4 regions of the Aliiglaciecola aliphaticivorans genome follow, and region 4 is predicted to be linked to each of the others. Evidence: predicted binding sites of a transcription regulator. Region 4 holds the regulator's gene; each other region holds the start of a gene.
What was found. Region 4 encodes FliA, which starts transcription of late flagellar genes. Its sites were predicted from a motif close to CTAAAGNTNNNNNNNNNNNNGCCGATA; they were not measured.
Positions count from the first base shown of each region.

Region 1: flgM (flagellar biosynthesis anti-sigma factor FlgM) is a predicted target of FliA. The motif match lies at 2,508-2,534, and genes of this name have one in related genera.
Region 2: ACYVIL_RS02345 (DUF5610 domain-containing protein) is a predicted target of FliA. The motif match lies at 2,200-2,226, and genes of this name have one in related genera.
Region 3: ACYVIL_RS11085 (flagellin N-terminal helical domain-containing protein) is a predicted target of FliA. The motif match lies at 1,975-2,001, and genes of this name have one in related genera.

Region 1 is NZ_BAAGTF010000019.1:149,405-154,112, forward strand. Features, by position in the region: gene ACYVIL_RS10975 (flagella assembly protein FlgT) at 1-818, opposite strand, end outside; gene ACYVIL_RS10980 (LPP20 family lipoprotein) at 1,134-1,598, shown strand; gene ACYVIL_RS10985 (flagella synthesis protein FlgN) at 1,666-2,091, opposite strand; gene flgM (flagellar biosynthesis anti-sigma factor FlgM) at 2,140-2,472, opposite strand; gene flgA (flagellar basal body P-ring formation chaperone FlgA) at 2,623-3,354, opposite strand; gene ACYVIL_RS11000 (chemotaxis protein CheV) at 3,525-4,451, shown strand; gene ACYVIL_RS11005 (CheR family methyltransferase) at 4,481-4,708, shown strand, end outside.
Region 2 is NZ_BAAGTF010000003.1:290,804-295,511, reverse strand. Features, by position in the region: gene ACYVIL_RS02360 (acyl-CoA desaturase) at 1-169, opposite strand, end outside; gene fabR (HTH-type transcriptional repressor FabR) at 316-933, shown strand; gene trmA (tRNA (uridine(54)-C5)-methyltransferase TrmA) at 935-2,041, opposite strand; gene ACYVIL_RS02345 (DUF5610 domain-containing protein) at 2,257-3,660, shown strand; gene ACYVIL_RS02340 (ATPase, T2SS/T4P/T4SS family) at 3,750-4,708, opposite strand, start outside.
Region 3 is NZ_BAAGTF010000019.1:169,038-173,745, forward strand. Features, by position in the region: gene ACYVIL_RS11080 (flagellin N-terminal helical domain-containing protein) at 443-1,270, shown strand; gene ACYVIL_RS11085 (flagellin N-terminal helical domain-containing protein) at 2,163-2,987, shown strand; gene ACYVIL_RS11090 (flagellar protein FlaG) at 3,077-3,511, shown strand; gene fliD (flagellar filament capping protein FliD) at 3,532-4,708, shown strand, end outside.
Region 4 is NZ_BAAGTF010000097.1:44,839-49,546, forward strand. Features, by position in the region: gene flhA (flagellar biosynthesis protein FlhA) at 1-44, shown strand, start outside; gene flhF (flagellar biosynthesis protein FlhF) at 99-1,481, shown strand; gene ACYVIL_RS21950 (MinD/ParA family protein) at 1,478-2,344, shown strand; gene ACYVIL_RS21955 (RNA polymerase sigma factor FliA) at 2,341-3,072, shown strand; gene cheY (chemotaxis response regulator CheY) at 3,111-3,494, shown strand; gene ACYVIL_RS21965 (protein phosphatase CheZ) at 3,528-4,295, shown strand; gene ACYVIL_RS21970 (chemotaxis protein CheA) at 4,309-4,708, shown strand, end outside.

The sequences.
Region 1 (4,708 bases), on a different contig from region 4:
TTGATATCAACACTTTGATGGGTATCGAACTCCCAAGGTGCGGTGGAATGATAGGATTTTTGCCACAGTAATGAACCTGTATAACCGTCAATCAGGGCGACTTGGTAGCTGAAGTTACGGGAAGGGGAAGGGCTATTCCACAGTGCCCAGTTTGATGATTTTGTTTTGTTTAGACTAATATCTTTGACCTTAGCGGTTAATACGTACTGAGCGTTTGATTGCTTTGCTAACGCCATCGCATCATTTATCAACGTGATAGGTTGTTGTTTATAGTAAAAAGGCAAAATGGTTTGGATACTTGATTGCTGAGCGAAGTGTTGGAAATTTCGTTGCAGCATTTCTGGCAAAATCGTGCCAATTTCAAAGATATTACCCGTGGTAGCCTGTTCTCTTTTTTCCAGAGGATGCCAGGTGGTGACGATGTTTTTAGGGTATTGCGATGCCTGACATACACTTTTATTGGGAAAGATATCTGCTCGTATGGAAACGGTGAGATAGCCATCTTTCGAAATTTCATCAATGAGTTCAATACTATTTACTTCGCCGCTGGCTCGAATGGTTAAATCATCATTTTGCAACACCCCATTTGCCATCTTTTGCACACTATGAACTGACGCTCCGGCAAATAATAGCACTTGCTTAATGGCTTCTTGGGTCGCGTTTTGCCGGGCTAGCTCAATATTGCCGTTTCTAATTGCCGCTTGGCCACTGGACTCGAACCAAGCTGCTGAGGATAAAGCAGAGAATAGTAAAGCGGAAAAAGCACAAAAGAATGTGATTAACTTCACAGAGAAAATTCGATTATGTGCTGGTTTCATTTACAAAATATCCAATTAGCGCTTAGACTCACAACGGTAAGCACCCAGTCAGTTGTGTGCTTACCACTGCTAAGGAATGCATTAACAATAGTAGTTACAATTCAATGCATCTTTTGTACCTATTTTCTTTTGGAAGGGGATTATTTAACCACTTGCTTCTGATTGGATACATATTTTCGACATTTGCCGGCGGATTTTTATCTTAAGGAACAAATATTGCAGTGCAAACAATCTGATGACAGTTCGAATTGGGTTTAAACATGACGAAAATCCAATATAGCAAATATGTGCTGTTAAATATTATTGAGAAAAAATATGAAATTACTATATAGCTTTGTGATTGTAGGTTGTTTAGTCGGTGTAGTCGGGTGTCAAAATCTCATCGATAAGCAGGTGGAGTGGGAAACCATCGAGCCTGAAACTTATCCTGTTATCCGTTCAATTGGTTATGCGCCAATCGACGCTCAACGTGGAAATGATAGATCGGCTAAAGTATTAATGGCGGTGAAAGCCTCGAAGCTGGATGCTTATCGTGAATTGACCGAACAGGTGTATGGACAAAAAATTGACGGTGAACAATCGTTAGCTAATTTAGTGCTCACCGATACTCAATTGATGGCCAGTGTACAAGGTGTTATTCGCGGTGCCAGAGTGGTGAAAAGTTACCCTATTGGAAATGATTCCTATGCCACAGAATTGGAATTGGATTTCAGTTTAGTACACGATCTATATTTGAGTACGGCCAAGCCTAAGCAAGTTAAAAAAGTGCGTTACTACTAAGCTCAATAAAGTAAAATTAAGGTCGATAAACTGGAGTGGGTTATTAGGTTCCGTCAGCAACTAACGCCTAAACGGTGACGCTTTTGCCAGATGAGCCGCCTTTAGGTTTACCGCTCTTGTCGTAAGTCATGGTTTCTTTCGCACGAGACTCTAGCAATAAGCTGCGAAGATGTTGCAGACGCAATTGGCCTTGTTCAACTGCTTTTTGATTGATTTCAGTTCTAAATTTACATTGCGATAAAGATTGGTTAATTTTATCAAATAAATCCTTCACCCCTTGCTCTGTTGCCCAATCAGGCTGTTTCTCAATTTGTTGCTCTATGGCTTTGTCTGTCTGGGCAATAGATTCTAATAGGTTGGATTTGTCATTGATAACAGTCGTTAAAGACTCAGCGTCTCTGGTGCCAATTAAATGCAGTTCAGATTCAAGTAATACGATAAGTGAATCGAGTTGTTCTTTTTGCTTTTCGAGGAGGGTAATTAGGTTCTTCATTTAGCTTTACTTTTATTTTGAGAAGCTAAACCAGTTTGGCATTAAAATCTAATCTTTAATGCCAAATACTTGAGCTTCGAGTTTGCTAATTTTTTGCGCTAACACATCAGGGTTAACACGATATTCACCATTCTGGATGGCTTTTTTCAATTTGTCGACCTTTTCCTGATTAACAGGCGCTTCTGATGATTTCTTTTGAACCTGACTTAACTGCTGAGCAGATTGGGTCAAGGATACAGAGTCCTGTCTTGGTACTGCCGCAGATTTAGATTGTTGTGCTGCAGATTGCGCAGTCGCTTGATTCTGAGATTGTTGTTGATTCAACCTCTGATTCTCAAGTTGTGGCTTTTGATTTCCACTATTTACATTGTTAATTGCCATAATGACCTCGAATACCTAATTTACCTCACTTATCTTATCGGCCGCAACTTTACGATCTTTAGAAAAATTTGGAAATAAATTAACTATTTTTTAGATAACCTTAAACCGTCGCTAATTAGCTGTAATAACAGACAGTTTACGCTAATTAAATTATATCTGCACAACTACTTGATGTGGATTCACAACTTGTGCGTGTACCACTCGATTAGATTTACTATTCTTCACCGCAATGGTGTCGCCTAAATTGCCATCTTGCTGTGCAATTCCTTTGGTCTTTATGCTGACGCCACCGGTATTTGCTGTAATTAATATACTATCGCCTTTGCAAACAAAACACAGTTGACCAGGAACCACCGGTTGGCCAGGGCGACTGCGTTTTTTCATTCTCGCTCCCACCACTGTACTTATATCGGCAAAGGTGCTGGTGCGTATTAGATTTTTATCCAGCATCACTACGCGAACATCGTTTTCATTTAACACTGTGCCAGGGCTGACAGAGGTTGTGAGTACCACAACAGGTTGTACCCGGGTTGCCTTTACCATCATATAAAGGTACCAATTGGTTTCCTCGCAACTGGCTCTTACGGTAATGTTGCTTTGCGCTAGGGCTTCTTTGCTTGCCGAAATTGTATAGGGTACAGGACAATCTGGAATGACAATGCGTTCATCTAGTGGCATTGTTTTTATCGTCAAATTACCATCGCTCACTTGCGTATATTGTTTTAATTGACTTGTTACGTAGTTTTCTACGGCATGAGTTAATTGTTGTTTGCTAGTATCAATATCATTAGACTGCCCAGCATAAGCGCTGTTTAAGGCAAAAGCGGCAATGAAAAAAGTACTCAGTATGTTTCGAGTTACATGTTTTGTTGATATTTTCATGTTCAGTTGCCGCCGTTTTGTCTATGCTTATTGATTCTTAAAGCAAACAAAGATAAACGTCAAAATTCAGTCACAAAAGCCAGTTTTGACGCTAATATTAGTTAAACTTGTATTTTCTGATAGGGATAACGCAACAATTGTGCCTATTTTAAATTTTATTGAGGTGGTTTATGTCGGGAATTCTTGACTCAGTTAATCAGCGAACACAGATAGTTGGTCAAAACCGACTTGAATTGTTGTTATTCAGGCTAAACCGCAGGCAACGATTCGGCATTAACGTATTTAAAGTGCGTGAAGTATTGCAATGCCCCCAATTGACTTCAATACCTCGACAAAACCCGCTAATTAGAGGGGTAGCCCATGTTCGGGGGCAAACAATCTCAGTGATCGACTTAAGCATGGCTACTGGCGGGAAAAAAATCGAAAATATCGCCAATGCGTTTATCATTATTGCTGAATATAATCGTTCTGTGCAGGGCTTTTTAGTCGGTTCCGTTGAGCGGATTATCAATACCAATTGGGATGCTATTATGCCACCTCCCCAAGGTACCGGAAGAGCGAGTTATTTAACCGCAGTAACCGAAGTCGATGGTGAGTTAATTGAAATTCTTGATGTGGAAAAAATTCTAAACGAAATATCGCCTTTGAAAACCGAAGTGAGTGAAGATTTAGCGGCTAATTTAAATATGTCTGAATCCCCTGCAAATGATAAAATTATTTTTATTGCAGACGACTCTTCGGTGGCGAGAAGCCAAGTTAAGAAAGCGCTGACAGCGCTGGGTTTAAAGATAGAAATGGCTAAAAACGGACTCGAAGCCCTTAATCGTTTAAAACAAATCGCGGCAGAAACTGGTGATGTTACCGATAAAGTCGGCGTCCTAGTGTCTGACATAGAAATGCCGGAAATGGATGGTTATACCCTTACTGCAGAGATTAAGCACACGCCAGAGTTGAGTAAACTTAAGGTCGTTTTGCACACCTCCTTAAGTGGTGTTTTTAATCAAGCAATGGTGCAAAAAGTAGGGGCAGATGACTTTATCGCTAAATTTCATCCCGATGAGTTAGCCTCTGCGGTGCAAAAATGGTTTAACAAATAAAGCGCTTACTTTATGTTGGAATTTGATATTTGAAATTAGATCAATTAGCGCCCCATGAACTCTCGGAATTTGCGGAATTTTTAGAGCGACAATGCGGTATTGTATTAAGTGAGCAAAAAGGCTACCTAGTTTATAGTCGTCTTGGTCCTTTAGTGCGTCAGGAGAATCTGACGAGTATTTCTGAACTACTTCAGATTGCCTATAAAGGCAGTTCCGCCCAACTGCGGGAAAAAGTAGTGGACGCAATGACAACCAAC
Region 2 (4,708 bases), on a different contig from region 4:
AGCCAGCAGTTATCGACATACCAGAAAAATAAATTAAGAAAATACAGGCCATCACTTCATATGCGTCGAATCCATTGAAATATGCTTCCAAGGGAACACCAACCACAGCAATGACACCGGTAATAAGAAAGACCAAAATATTGGTCAACAATAGACGAGGTTTGTTCATTTAAAAATGCTTTTGAGCTTACAACTGTACGCTAATTTATCCTGAGCGGCCTACTTTATCAAGTAAATAAATTGAAAAGGTTGTTAACCTAGGGTGTAATTCGTTCTAATAATTTTGTCACTACTGGAAATATCTAAGGGTACTAAGTGATTCAAACTCGACAACAACAAAAACTAAAAACACGTCGTGCAATTATAGATGCCGCTTTTGGACTTTTAGATGAACAGCACAGTTTTTCTAGCATGAGCTTAAGAGAGGTAGCTAGAGCTGCGGGTATCGCGCCAACCTCATTTTATCGTCACTTTAAAGATATCGATGAGTTAGGTCTGACTTTAGTGGATGAAGCAGGGTTAACATTGCGTCAGTTGATGCGTCAAGCGCGGGTAAGAATTGCCTCTGGCGGTGGTGTCATAAGCACATCCATTGATACATTTATGGAATTCATTTCCGCCAATAGCAATATTTTTAGATTATTGTTACGGGAACACACGGGTACCTCAAACGCGTTCAGAGCCGCAGTATTCAGAGAAATTCAACATTTCACCGAGGAATTAACTGATTATACGGTGGCTACAACAGGTTTAAGTAAAAAGCTCGCAAATCTACAAGCTGAAGCTATGGTTAAGCTGGTATTTAGCACAGGAGCAGAAGCCTTAGATTTAGATCCCATTCAACGAGAGCAGTTGGCGATGCGATTGAAAATTCAGTTAAGGTTCATTACAAACGGTTCTTTGGAATTCGCTAAGAGTAACGAGTCCATATAACTTAATTTGTGTTTTTCCGCACTAAATAAACACCTGCTTCAACATGATGGGTATAAGGAAATTGGTCAAACATAGCAAAACGCTTTACTTCGTGGGTTTCAGTTAATCTGTTTAAGTTATCGAGTAAAGTTTCTGGGTTACATGATATATAAACAATATTGTCATAGTTACTGACCATAGAAACGGTTTCATCATCTAATCCAGCACGAGGCGGATCCACTAATACGGTGCGGCAGTTGTACTGGGTTAAATCTATCCCTTCGAGTCGATTGAATGTTCTGACTCCAGCCTGAGCTTGTACAAACTCTTCGCTAGACATCCGCAATATGGTGACATTGTGAGCTTGATTTGCGGCAATATTATCTTGGGCTGCGGCCACTGATGTTTTTGAAATCTCAGTGGCTAAAACACGGTTAAAGTTTTGTGCCATGGGAATACTGAAGTTGCCTAAGCCACAATATAATTCTAACAAGTCCCCTTCGCTGTTTGCGGTCACATCAAGGGCCCATTCCACCATCTTCTGATTCACTAGTGCATTAGGTTGAGTAAAACTATTTTCAATTTGTTTGAATTTGTAAATCCTTTCACCGACGGGTAAATGTTCGATTACAAAGTCTTTATCCACTAACATTTTTTGTTTGCGAGCTCGACCAACAATATCGATAGGATAATGTTTTCTTAACTGCTTCAAAATGTCGTTAATTTGTTCAAGCCATTTTTCATCTAAGGCTTTGTGGTAAAGCAGTGAAACAACAATTTCTCCACTTAAGGTGCTCAAGTAATCAATTTGGAACAGTTTTCGTCGAGCTATGTCATTAACTTTTAGCAACGCGACTAAGTCTGCCATCACCTTATTAATAAGTTTACTGGCTGGAGGAAATTGGTCGACTCGGTATTTTTCTTTGCTTTGTTGATCAAACATAATGTGAAACAGCTCGTCTCCATCATGCCAAACGCGAAACTCCGCACGCATTCTATAGTGCAATTTTTCAGACTCGAAAATTTCCAATTCGGGCATGTTGAATTGCGCAAATTGATGGTTTAAAACGGTTATTTTCTGGTCGAGTTGAGCTTGGTAATATTGGGGGGCTATTTCTGTAGGTCGCATCAAGAACTCGATAAGTTTGGCATTATAAGAAGATTCGCGAATTTTAAAGATTTCTTACGCGCTTGCAAACGCAATTTGCTGTTTGTTTTTTACTCTATATGTAACTCACTAATTTTACTCACTATTTCACAAAATACTTGATTTATTTAATTTAATTTCTCAATAAAGTGAATTTATAGTCGATACTATTATACGAGGATAGTGAGGTATTCCACATGAATTTTGGCGAAATTAAAGCGTTTATGGGAGATAAAACCCAAGTTAACCCCAATGACGCTATAAAAAATCAATTGCGAGAAGCGGGTTTGAAACAAGCCGAAGCAGGCCTGAGTATGTCTGCTGAATCTACTGTTAGCAAGCTCAGCTCGCAAACCACAGTTGGGTTGAGAATTTACAGTAATTCGTTGAATCAAACCATAGAGTTAGATAGTAAACGTGCAAATCTGAAGAATCCCGAAGAAACAAATGAAAGCTTATTCGACTTTGAAGAAGTGGCTAAAAATGTACTTCATTTCGTGAGTGGAGTGATCTCCGGCGCTGCCCGCAATGGCGCGGATGAAGAAACATTAAACACGTTATTTGAGCAAGCTCGTTCCGGTGTTTCAAAAGGGATTAAGCTGGCGGAAAATGATTTGTCTGGCTTTATGAATGAAGAGATTTCGGACGGGATCGACCGTAGCGCTAATTTAATTGAACAGGGTATTCAGCGTTTACAGGATAAACTTTTTGGTCACGCTGATGAAACTGAAGATACTGACTTGCAGTCACCTATTTCCAATGAAACAGATAGTATTGCAGCAGCGAGTCAACAAAGTGGTGAACTTAGGATCCGCACCCAGGATGGTGACGAAGTACTTATTCGTTTCGAAGATTTAAAACAATTCGAATTGAATCGACAGGTATTATTGCAGCAAGAGAAGCAAACTAATCAAGAACCGAGCATTGAACACAACGATGTTCTTCCCCGAGCGGCGACCGACAATATTGAAACACTAAATAGTGAAGATACAAAGGCTGATGAAGAAAGGTCGTCTCAGGTCAACCCTCAAACTGAGACTCCAGATGAAACTAACGAACCGACAGTGAATCAACAGTCCGTCTTTATTAGCCAGAAAAATTACAGTTTTTCTGTATCCGGTGAGTTAGATGAAGCTGAGTTAGAATCTATTGGACAGCTTGTTTCAGATGCCAATGATTTAGCGACAACGTTTTTTGAAGGCGATATCGAGCAGGCCTTCGAGCAAGCCCTGGAAATTGGTTTTGATGAACAAGAGCTGACTGGTTTTGCGTTGCAACTGACTCGACAAGAGCAAGTCGAGGTTGTCAAAGCCTATGAATCAGTTTCTCATTATAGCGACGAAAATAGTCGCCAGGAACCCTCATCGAAGCCAGTAGAGAGAGTGAGCGATTACTTACAAAAAATGCTGGATGTTTTCGAGCAATCCCAACAAAAATTAGCGGATGGTGATCAGTACGACTCGTTAATTAATAGTATTATTAATGAAGTTCAAGAGTTAGATACCAATGATTTAGTTACTGCAATCAACGATTTTCATGCGTTTAACAAGCAGTTATTAGCTAACCTACCAAACGCTAATCAAAGTTCTGATGCAGAATAACTGAATCTATGGGCTTTACTTTATCGATGTTGACTATTCAATATTAAATCATACAGGCACTCAATTAACATAATGAGTGCCTGACTAGATTAATCAGTGCCGCTGATAATCTGGATTTGTGCTATATCAGTATCACCTTTTAGTACTTTTAAAATCCCATCTTGAGTAAGGGTCCGCATTCCGTCTTTCATGGCCTGGGCTTTCATCTCTGTTACCGAAGCTTCCTTATACACCAGAGAGCGAAGGTCAGGTGTCATCGCCAACAATTCATGGACCCCAGTTCTTCCTTTATATCCGGTGTCTCCACAGTCATCGCACCCCTTACCTCGATGCAACATTAATGGCTCTTGTAGATCCAGTTCTTCAAGGTATTGCTCGCCGTATTGACGACGAATAAAGGACATATCTGTTTCAGTTGCTTGGTATGTTTCTTTACAATTCGAACATAACGTACGAATCAAACGTTGCGCCATAATACCAACACAAGCATCTGAAAAGTTAACGGGATCTAATCCTAAATCTAATAAGCGAGTAATGGTTTCTGGCGCTGAGTTGGTATGTAAAGTAGAAAGTACCAAGTGGCCCGTTAGAGATGCTTCAATACCTGCGTGGGCCGTTTCTTTATCCCGCATCTCACCAATCAGAATAATGTCAGGGTCGGCACGTAAGAAAGCCCTTAAGGCATTAGCGAAGGTAAATCCTATCTTTGGGCTCACCTGCACTTGTTGTAAACCCGGCTGGGTTATTTCCACTGGGTCTTCGGCGGTCCAAATTTTCTTGTCAGGTGTGTTCAAATAACCCAATATTGCATGCAAAGTGGTGGTTTTCCCCGAGCCAGTTGGGCCTACAACCAGCAATATTCCATGGGGCTTTTTAATCATTACCCTTAACATACTCATATTTTTAGGAGAGATGTTCATTTTTTCAATGGGCAAAGCGCCGCCAGAGGCCAATATCCGCATGACCACGCCTTCACCGGCTACCGTAGGTATAGTGGCGACTCGAACTTCTACCAATTGACCAGACATTTTAAATGCCAACTTACCAT
Region 3 (4,708 bases), on a different contig from region 4:
GCAACATTGAAGATTGATTGAAGAAAAGAAAACGGCCGGATTGCAAAATGTGGGGGCAGGCTGCAACCGACCGAAGAAGATACGTTTTACTTAAACAACTAGATAACTCACGCTGTATAAAAGCGCGGGCGAATTCTCACTCCATTATCAAGCCATAGGCTTTTTTAATTGGCAGTCGACTGGGCAGAAAAGACGCCAGGAGGTAGTGAGAGGTATTGAGGTATAGGCCATCAATTCCGCCCGTCGACAAGAGCTTTCGCTCTTACTTTTGTACAGCTTTGTCAACCATAATTGCTTGGCAAAACTGTCAGCCATGGTAATGACTGACAATATGATTTTAGCATTTAGTGTGCCAAATTTATATTTAACTGAGTTATCAACACATTTTTTAAGTAAAACTATTAATAAACAGTTAGTTAATTAAAGTTTAGGAGTGTGGATAATGACTTTGTTTGTAAACACAAATATTTCGTCAATTAATGCCAAGAGGCAATTGATTACCACCAACAATGATTTAAGTACCGCTTTTGAGCGTTTATCGTCGGGTTTTCGTATTAATGGAGCCAAAGATGATGCGGCAGGTTTACAAATATCCAATCGTCTAACCACACAAATTTTAGGGTTGGATATGGCAGTCAGGAATGCAAACGATGGTATATCTTTGGCGCAAACCGCCGAAGGTGCTTTGGCCGAAACAACAGTGGCACTGCAAAGAATAAGAGTGCTAGCGGTCCAATCTCAAAACGGCATTAATAATTCAGCCGATCGCCTAGCTTTACAAAAAGAAGTTTCCGCATTAAAAACAGAAATAAGTCGTATCGCCAGCTATAGTCAATTTGGTGGCGTCAACTTGTTGGATGGCATTTATTCAGCAAAATTTCTCGTCGGGGCTAATGCTGGTCAGACAATCAGCGTGAATATTTCCCGTTCCGGGGGGTTCGGTACGTCAGGATTGTTTGCCGGTTACAATATTTCAGTGGCATCAGAGGCCCAAGCTTCAGCAGCATTAACTCGCGTAAGCCAAGCTATTTCAATAATTGACGCTAAGAGAGCTGATTTAGGTGCAATACAAAATCGCTTTCAATCCACAATTCGTAATCTGAGTAATATATCTGAGAACGTTTCAGCGGCAAGATCGCGTATTCGGGATACAGATTTTGCCACAGAAACGGCAAGTCTTACCCGTGCACAAATTTTACAACAAGCGAATTTAACGGTTTTGTCCCAGGCTAACCAGCGGCCACAAGCTGCATTGCAATTACTTGGATAATAGCGGTAAACAAATTAGAGGATCATATTTCTGAGGGTAGGAACTGAGAGGCCAACCCAGAGGCACATTGGAAATGTGTCTAGATTGGCCAAGGATGGCGGTGGTGTCGGCACCACCTAAATAAAAAGCCGACTAACAGGACTGAGAGTGTAGAAGTTTGGTTGAGAGGCCAGTATTCATTCTCTAACCCTGCCAGCCGGACAGAAACAGTATTTGCTCGTACTCCTAACGTGAGCAAGTTGGCCAGGTCATTTGATCTGGCCTTTTTTTATTTTTATGCCAAAAAAATGGCTTTTGTTATTTGTCTCACGTTTATATGAAATTAATTTAGCAATCGCTGTGCCAGTAATTAACATTGTTACCTGACAAAGGATTATTTTTCCTTACAGGGTAAAATTAAGGCAATGAATTAATCTGCATGTAGATGTGGCTCAACTTCAACTATACCCCTCGAAAGTCAAAATTACGCGCAAGCAAATATTAGGTATTAAGCGCCATCTGAACTGTCTGTGACACAAGGAACGCTTATTTGTTCAACCTTTTCTTTATACCCGCTTAGCCCTGTGATTCGTTATTCCCAAAAAACACCTAACTTTCTTCGATTTAAGCCTATTTTCTTTAACTAAATTTTTATTATTTTTAGAGTATTTTTAAAAATCTTTATTTATCAACATGTTAGGTTTGATAAAAAATAGATAAAAAAACTAAAGATCTTCAAGTAGTGGTCGATAACATTAGTTGAGGGGAATTCTTTTTAAAGAATTTTATGTTGAGGGTTGGTAGAGGTGCCGATTCTCAATCAAAGAGAGGTGGCTTTCAAGATGTATTTCTTGGAAGTCAAAATTGAGGCGAATTACCTTATCAGTTAATAGGTAGTTCTCAGGAGGTAAATATGGGTTTATATGTAAACACCAATGTGTCGTCTTTGAATGCGCAGCGTCAGTTGTTTAATTCAGGACAGTCACTTAGCACATCATTTGAAAGATTGTCATCTGGCTTTCGTATTAACCGAGCAGCAGATGATGCGGCTGGTCTGCAAATCTCAGATCGTCTTACGACTCAAGTTCAAGGTCTAAACCAAGCAGTACGTAACGCTAACGATGCCATTTCATTAGCACAAACGGCTGAAGGCGCTTTGGGCGAAGTAACATCATCTTTGCAACGTATTCGTACCTTAGCGGTGCAATCGCAAAATGGTATCAATACTTCTGCTGATAGACTCGCGTTACAAAAAGAGGTTTCAGCGCTGAAAACTGAAATTTCACGTATCTCGACTGACTCACAGTTCGCCGGCGTAGATATTCTTAAAGGGACATTTTCAGCTGCGTTTCTAGTTGGCGCAAATGGCGGACAGACTATTTCAGTAAACTTGTCGCGCTCTGGTGGATACGGTTCTTCAGGTTTGAACATTGGGTCATTGTCAGTTGCCACTATCGCAGGTGCATCTGGCGCATTGACGTCAATTGACAATGCAATATCGACTGTGGGTGCAGTAAGAGCTGATTTGGGTGCGTTGCAAAACCGTTTCCAATCCACTATTCGTAACCTGAGTAACATTTCAGAAAACATTGCTGGTGCTCGTTCACGTATTCGTGACACCGACTTTGCTACTGAAACTGCCGAGCTAACCCGAAATCAAATTGTTCAACAGGCATCTTTATCTGTGCTTAGTCAAGCAAATCAGCGACCTCAATCGGCGTTGTCTTTGCTAGGATAATTTGATTAGCTTTTTAGGTTAGTCTATCAACGATAATGCCACTATACTTGTATGGTTAGTGGCAAATTGCTTTGAAGTGGAGGTGAAAGATGGATGTTAATTTTTCACAGTATGGCCAGAATTTTGCACAGCAAGACATAACACCGTCGGTTTCTGTAAACGTATCTGAACAAAATCAGCTCAGAAATGAAAAAAAGCAAGGTGCCGATTCTGGGCAAAATGGTCAAGAAAATCAGAGACAGGCCGATAAAACTGTATCAAACAATGAAAGCACAGAAAGTTCTGTAAACATTGAAAGTGCGGTTAGCGAAATAAGTGATTTTCTGCAGACTTCTAATCGTCAACTATCGTTTTCTGTTGATGAGAAGAGCGAACGACAAGTGGTTAAAGTGACAGACTCGGAGTCTGGGGAAGTGATAAGACAAATCCCCACTGAAGAAGTACTCGCTTTGTCTGAGAGAATCAAAGATCTCCAATCTGACGTAGGTAGCGCAGTGGGGGTATTGTTTAACAAACAAGCTTAATTTATTTAAAGAGGTTCGTCATGACAATCCAATCATTAGGTGTAGGCTCGGGGTTGGCGTTAGATGATTTAGTCACGCAATTAATTGCCGCCGAAAGAGAGCCAAAACAGGCTCGTTTGGACGAAAAAGAAGAGTCACTGGATTCTGAAATTTCTGCTATCGGCCAGTTGAAGTCTAAAATGAGTGACTTTCTCGACACCGTTGATGAATTGCGCAGTGATATCAATCTGCAAGGTCGCGAACCTTCTATCACGAATCCCGATGAAAGCGTCGAACCTTTTACTGCGGAAGCTGCCAATAGTGCTGTAAAAGGCGAATATCAAATTGCTGTTACCCAATTAGCTAGCGGCAGCCGCTTTGAAACAGAGAATGCTGTAGATGGCGGTTTTAGCGATTCAACTGATACGGTTTTATCCTCTGGAAGCGGCAGTCTAACGTTTAAAATTGATAGTACTGGCGATAGTTTTGATATTAACGTTTCTGCCGGTCAGACACTGCAGCAACTTGCTAATAAAATAAACAGTTCAGAAGATAATTTTGGTGTGAATGCAAGTATCATCGATACGGGTACAGCTGATGGTGGTGCTAAGCTTGTTTTAACTTCCACTACTACAGGTGATGGTAACGATTTAGTCATTGTAAATAATAATGACTTGGCTGACCTAAACCGAGTAGCAACCACAGATTCAACAGAAACGGCGTCTTATTTAGATCCTGTTCTGAGTGCCCAAAATGCACAAGCTACCATAGACGGTATTGCGGTTGAATCTAGCACCAACGAATTCGAAAATACGATTTCAAGCGTTTCCTTTGAGGCATCAACTGTCTCAACGAAAGATGCTCTGGGGGAATTTCAAACCTCTACGTTACAAATTGGCTATGATACCGAAGGTTTAGATAAAAAAATTAGAGACTTTGTCGATAACTTTAATGCCTTGGCAAGTGAGATTGATACACTTACCAAATATGGTACTTCTGAGTTAGAAGATGATGGAGCGTTAGCTGGTGATTTTATGGCCAGGAGTATTACCTCAGGGTTAAGCAGTATTGTTGGCTCAAATGTAAGCTCTTCTGCGCTAGGGGGACTGTTTGCAATTGGTGTTGAACTTAACTCTGAGGGCAAACTAGAAATCTCTTCATATGATGAATTTGGTTTAGGCAGTGGAGAGGATCGCCTTGCCGAAGCATTAGAAGATA
Region 4 (4,708 bases):
CAAGCGACAAACAAATTCGAATTGTCAGTGCAGTGGGTCAATAAAATGGCGCAGAGTAATTTATTTAAACTAGACCAGATGCTTCTTTGGGGGGCAATGTGAAAATTAGACGTTTTATCGGAAAAGACATGCGTGATGCACTTAACCAAGTTAAAAAAGAACTTGGTGGAGATGCAGTGATTATGTCCAACAAGAAAACTTCGGAAGGAATTGAGATTGTTGCGGCATACGATCAAGCAAAACCGGAAGCCATTGGCGAACCTAATCACATTAATATGCAACCTAGCACCGGTGTGAATAGTAGCGCAACCACTGGGAAGCATGCCCAGTCACATTCTAGCAGCGCTAAATTGACCCAAGGGCAAAGTGCACCAGCTAGTAAGCAAAAAGTCCCCAGCCTAAGTGAAATTATTGGTGATACTGGCCCAGACAGTTTGCGTGAATTACTCGAAAAGCAAGCCGCTGCGAATTCTTCCGATGCCCAGAGTGAAAGCCATGTTCACAACGTGAATAACCTAAGTCAGGTAAAAAATGCTACCCCTGAAACGGTGTCAAGTTCCGCCATAAGTGAAATAAAGAGCGAGTTGAATTCGTTACGAAACGTTCTTCAATTTCAAGTTTCTGGATTGCTCAAGCAAGAGCGTCAAAGTGCTCATCCTATGCATGGATATTTAACCTCACGATTAGTTGATATGGGCATAAGTAGCCAAATTGCCGATGACATAGTGTCTTATACCCCCGAAAATGCAGATGAAAGACAAGCATGGTTATTTTTACTTAAACTATTGTCTAATCGTATTCAAACCACGGGTAATGCTATTCTTGCTGACAAAGGAGTGGTTGCCCTTGTGGGACCTACGGGCACGGGTAAAACCACAACTATTGCAAAATTGGCTGCTAGAGCCGCACAAAAGTACGGCGCAGACCAAATTGCCATGGTGACAATTGATTCCTATCGTATTGCAGCTTTTGAACAATTGGCAACTTACGGTAAAATTATTGGCTGTAGCGTAAAAAAAGCACAAAACGCAGAAGAATTGTCAGATATACTCTTTCAACTACGCAACAAACGTTTGGTTTTAATTGATACTGCCGGTTTTGGGCAAAGAGATTCTCGCTTAATCAAGCAGTTAGATACCTTAAATCAGCATTCATGTGCTAACATCAAGAAGTATGTTGTAATTCAAGCCAATGCTCAATATAAAGTGTTGGAACATACTCTTAGTGCATTTAGCACAACTGATTTGCAGGGATGTATTTTAACCAAGCTCGATGAGAGTTATAGTCTCGGAGAAGCGTTAAGTGTGGCAATAGAACATAAGCTAGCTGTAAGCTATTTAACCGATGGGCAACGAGTCCCGGAAGATATTAAAGTTGCAGATGCGAAGTTTTTAATCTCTGCAGCAGCTAAGCTTTATAAAAAATATGGTTTGATCCATACTGCTAATTCAGAACAGAATAAATCGGCATTAGCAATATGATCGACGACCAAGCGAGAAGCTTAAGACGAATGAATCAATCTCGATTAATTAAAGTGATTGCGGTAACCGGTGGCAAAGGTGGAGTGGGTAAAACTAATATCACCTTAAATACGGCTATCTCAATGGCTAAAATGGGCAAGCGCGTCATGGTATTGGATGCTGACTTAGGGTTGGCAAACGTTGACGTCATGTTAGGCTTGCGAGTAGAAAAAAATCTTTCCCATGTTTTATCTGGTGAGTGTACCTTAGATGAAGTCTTAGTGATGGGACCCCATGGGATTTTGATTGCGCCGGCAACCTCCGGTACCCAATCAATGACGGAGCTTAGTCCGACGGAACACGCTGGTCTGATCCGAGCATTTAGTGAATTGCGCACTAATATAGACGTGCTTATTGTCGATACTGCGGCAGGTATTTCCGATATGGTGTTAAGTTTCTCCAGAGCCTCTCAAGATATCATGATGGTGGTATGTGATGAACCAACGTCACTCACTGACGCCTATGCTCTGATTAAGTTACTGAATAGAGAGCATGGTGTGTTTCGCTTTAAAATTGTGGCTAACATGGTGCGTAATATGCGCGAAGGTCAAGAGTTATTTGCTAAGTTATCTAAAGTGACTAACCGCTTTCTTGATGTTGCGCTAGAGCTCGTCGCTACCGTTCCTTACGACGAAAATATTCGAAAATCCGTTCGCAAACAAAAAGCCATTGTAGATGCATATCCAGGTTCACCAGCATCTGTGGCCATTAGAGGACTCGCAGATAAAGCTATTCATTGGCCAATCCCTAATCAACCAGGTGGGCATTTAGAGTTCTTCCTAGAACAACTTGTCAGCGAGAAAATGGTAGGTGGGCAACGGTGAATAAAAGGGCAGCAGCTTATCAACAACAAGCCGATTTGGCTCAACTTGTAGAAAGACATGCTTCCTTGGTTAAGCGTATTGCGCATCATTTGTTAGCCAGGTTACCAGCCAGTGTTTTAGTGGATGATTTAATTCAGTCTGGCATGATTGGATTGCTTGAAGCTGCAAAAAATTTCGATGGCTCTAAGGGGGCAAGTTTTGAAACCTTTGCAGGGATCCGTATTCGCGGTGCCATGTTAGACGAAATCCGCAAAGGCGACTGGACACCAAGATCTGTTCACAAAAATGGTCGGGCAATCACCCAAGCTATTAATCAGGTTGAACGTGAAACAGGTAGAGATGCCAGAGACGTAGACATCGCTGAAAAGTTAGAAGTCAGTTTAGCTGAATATCATCAAATGTTGAATGAAGTTAACGCTGGCAAAATTATCGGTATCGAAGACTTGGGCATCACTGAAGATGTTATTTCTACTGAGCAAAATAAAGGCAGTGATACGCCATTTCAAGATTTACTACAAGGTTCATTTCAAAAAGCATTAGCCCATGCAATCACGACATTACCAGAACGAGAAGCAATCGTCTTGTCATTGTATTATGATGAGGAGTTGAATCTTAGGGAAATTGGCGAAGTACTCGAAGTCAGTGAGTCTAGAGTGAGCCAAATTCACAGTCAAGCAATGCTAAAACTGAAAAGCAAAATGCAATCTTGGCGATTAAGCGAAGAATAATAAAACACCATTTGATTTAATCCTCATTGGAGATAGTTTTGGATAAAAATATGAAAATTCTTGTTGTTGATGACTTTTCAACGATGAGACGTATCATCAAAAATTTACTTAAAGATCTGGGATATACCAGTGTTCAAGAAGCCGATGACGGCAGTACCGCACTACCTATGCTGCAACAAGGTGACTTTGATTTTGTGGTAACTGATTGGAATATGCCAGGAATGCAAGGAATTGACTTGCTCAAAGCAATACGCGCAGATGATAGTTTAAAACATTTACCTGTGTTAATGGTTACTGCTGAAGCTAAAAAAGAGCAAATTGTTGCGGCCGCGCAAGCCGGTGTAAACGGTTACGTTGTAAAGCCTTTTACTGCGGCAACGTTAAAGGAAAAACTAGACAAAATTTTTGAGAGACTTGGTTGATAATTAATCTGTAATGAAGTTAGGAGTGTCTATATGACCGGTTCTAATAAAGCTCCAATGTCTCTTGATGATGCTAAAAAATTAGTTGAGTTGCTGGAGCGTGGAGATAACCAGGCAGCCAGTGAATTACTTGAAGAAACCTCGTTAACTAATTCTGTTGAATTATTTGCAGAGGTGGGGAAATTGACCCGCCAACTTCATGATTCCCTGAACAGCTTTCAACTCGACGAACGTATTTCAGATTTAGCCAACGAAGATATTCCCGATGCGCAAAGTCGTCTCAATTATGTTTTAGAAACGACCGAAAAAGCAGCAAATAATACAATGGATGCCGTGGAAGCGAGTATGCCAATTGCTGAAAAACTGCATTCCGGAATTAGTAATTTGCTACCGGAATGGAAAAAGCTGATGACGAGGGAATTGCAACTGGGTGAATTTAAATCCTTGTGCAATGACTTGGATGCTTTGTTGGAGGAGTCTTCAAAAGATACCGATAAATTGACAGGCTTGTTAACCGATATACTGATGGCTCAAGGGTATCAAGATATTACCGGACAAGTGATACGCAGAGTCATTGAACTTGTAAAAGAAGTGGAAGATAGTTTAGTCCATATGTTGAAAGTCTTTGGTGCTTCTGAAACCAGTCCATTAATCACAAAAGCAGATGAAAGTCCTCATAAATCTAAAGCTGAAACAGAAGTGGTGAAAGCTGAAGGACCTATTATTGATGCAGAATTGCGAGATGATGTAGTTACCAGTCAAGACGATGTAGATGACTTATTGTCTAGTCTAGGGTTTTAAGAGGTATTTATTCATGTCTTTTGAAGTTGATGAAGAGATTCTACAGGACTTTCTAGTAGAAGCAGGTGAACTACTAGAGCAACTGCAAGAGCAGCTTGTAGATCTTGAAAACAACCCTGATGATTCTGACTTATTGAATGCGATTTTTCGTGGCTACCACACGGTAAAAGGGGGGGCAGGGTTTTTGTCGCTCACTGAGCTGGTGGACATTTGTCATGGTGCCGAAAACGTTTTCGATACTATGCGAAATGGGCAACGAACGTTAACACCTGAGTTGATGGATGTTATTTTGCAAGCCACAGATGTGGTTGTAGAAATGTTTGAAAGTGTAAAAAAGCGCGAACCCCTGGAAGCAGCCGACCCCCAACTTATCGAAACCCTTCACCGTTTGAGCAAACCTGAATCAGAAGATC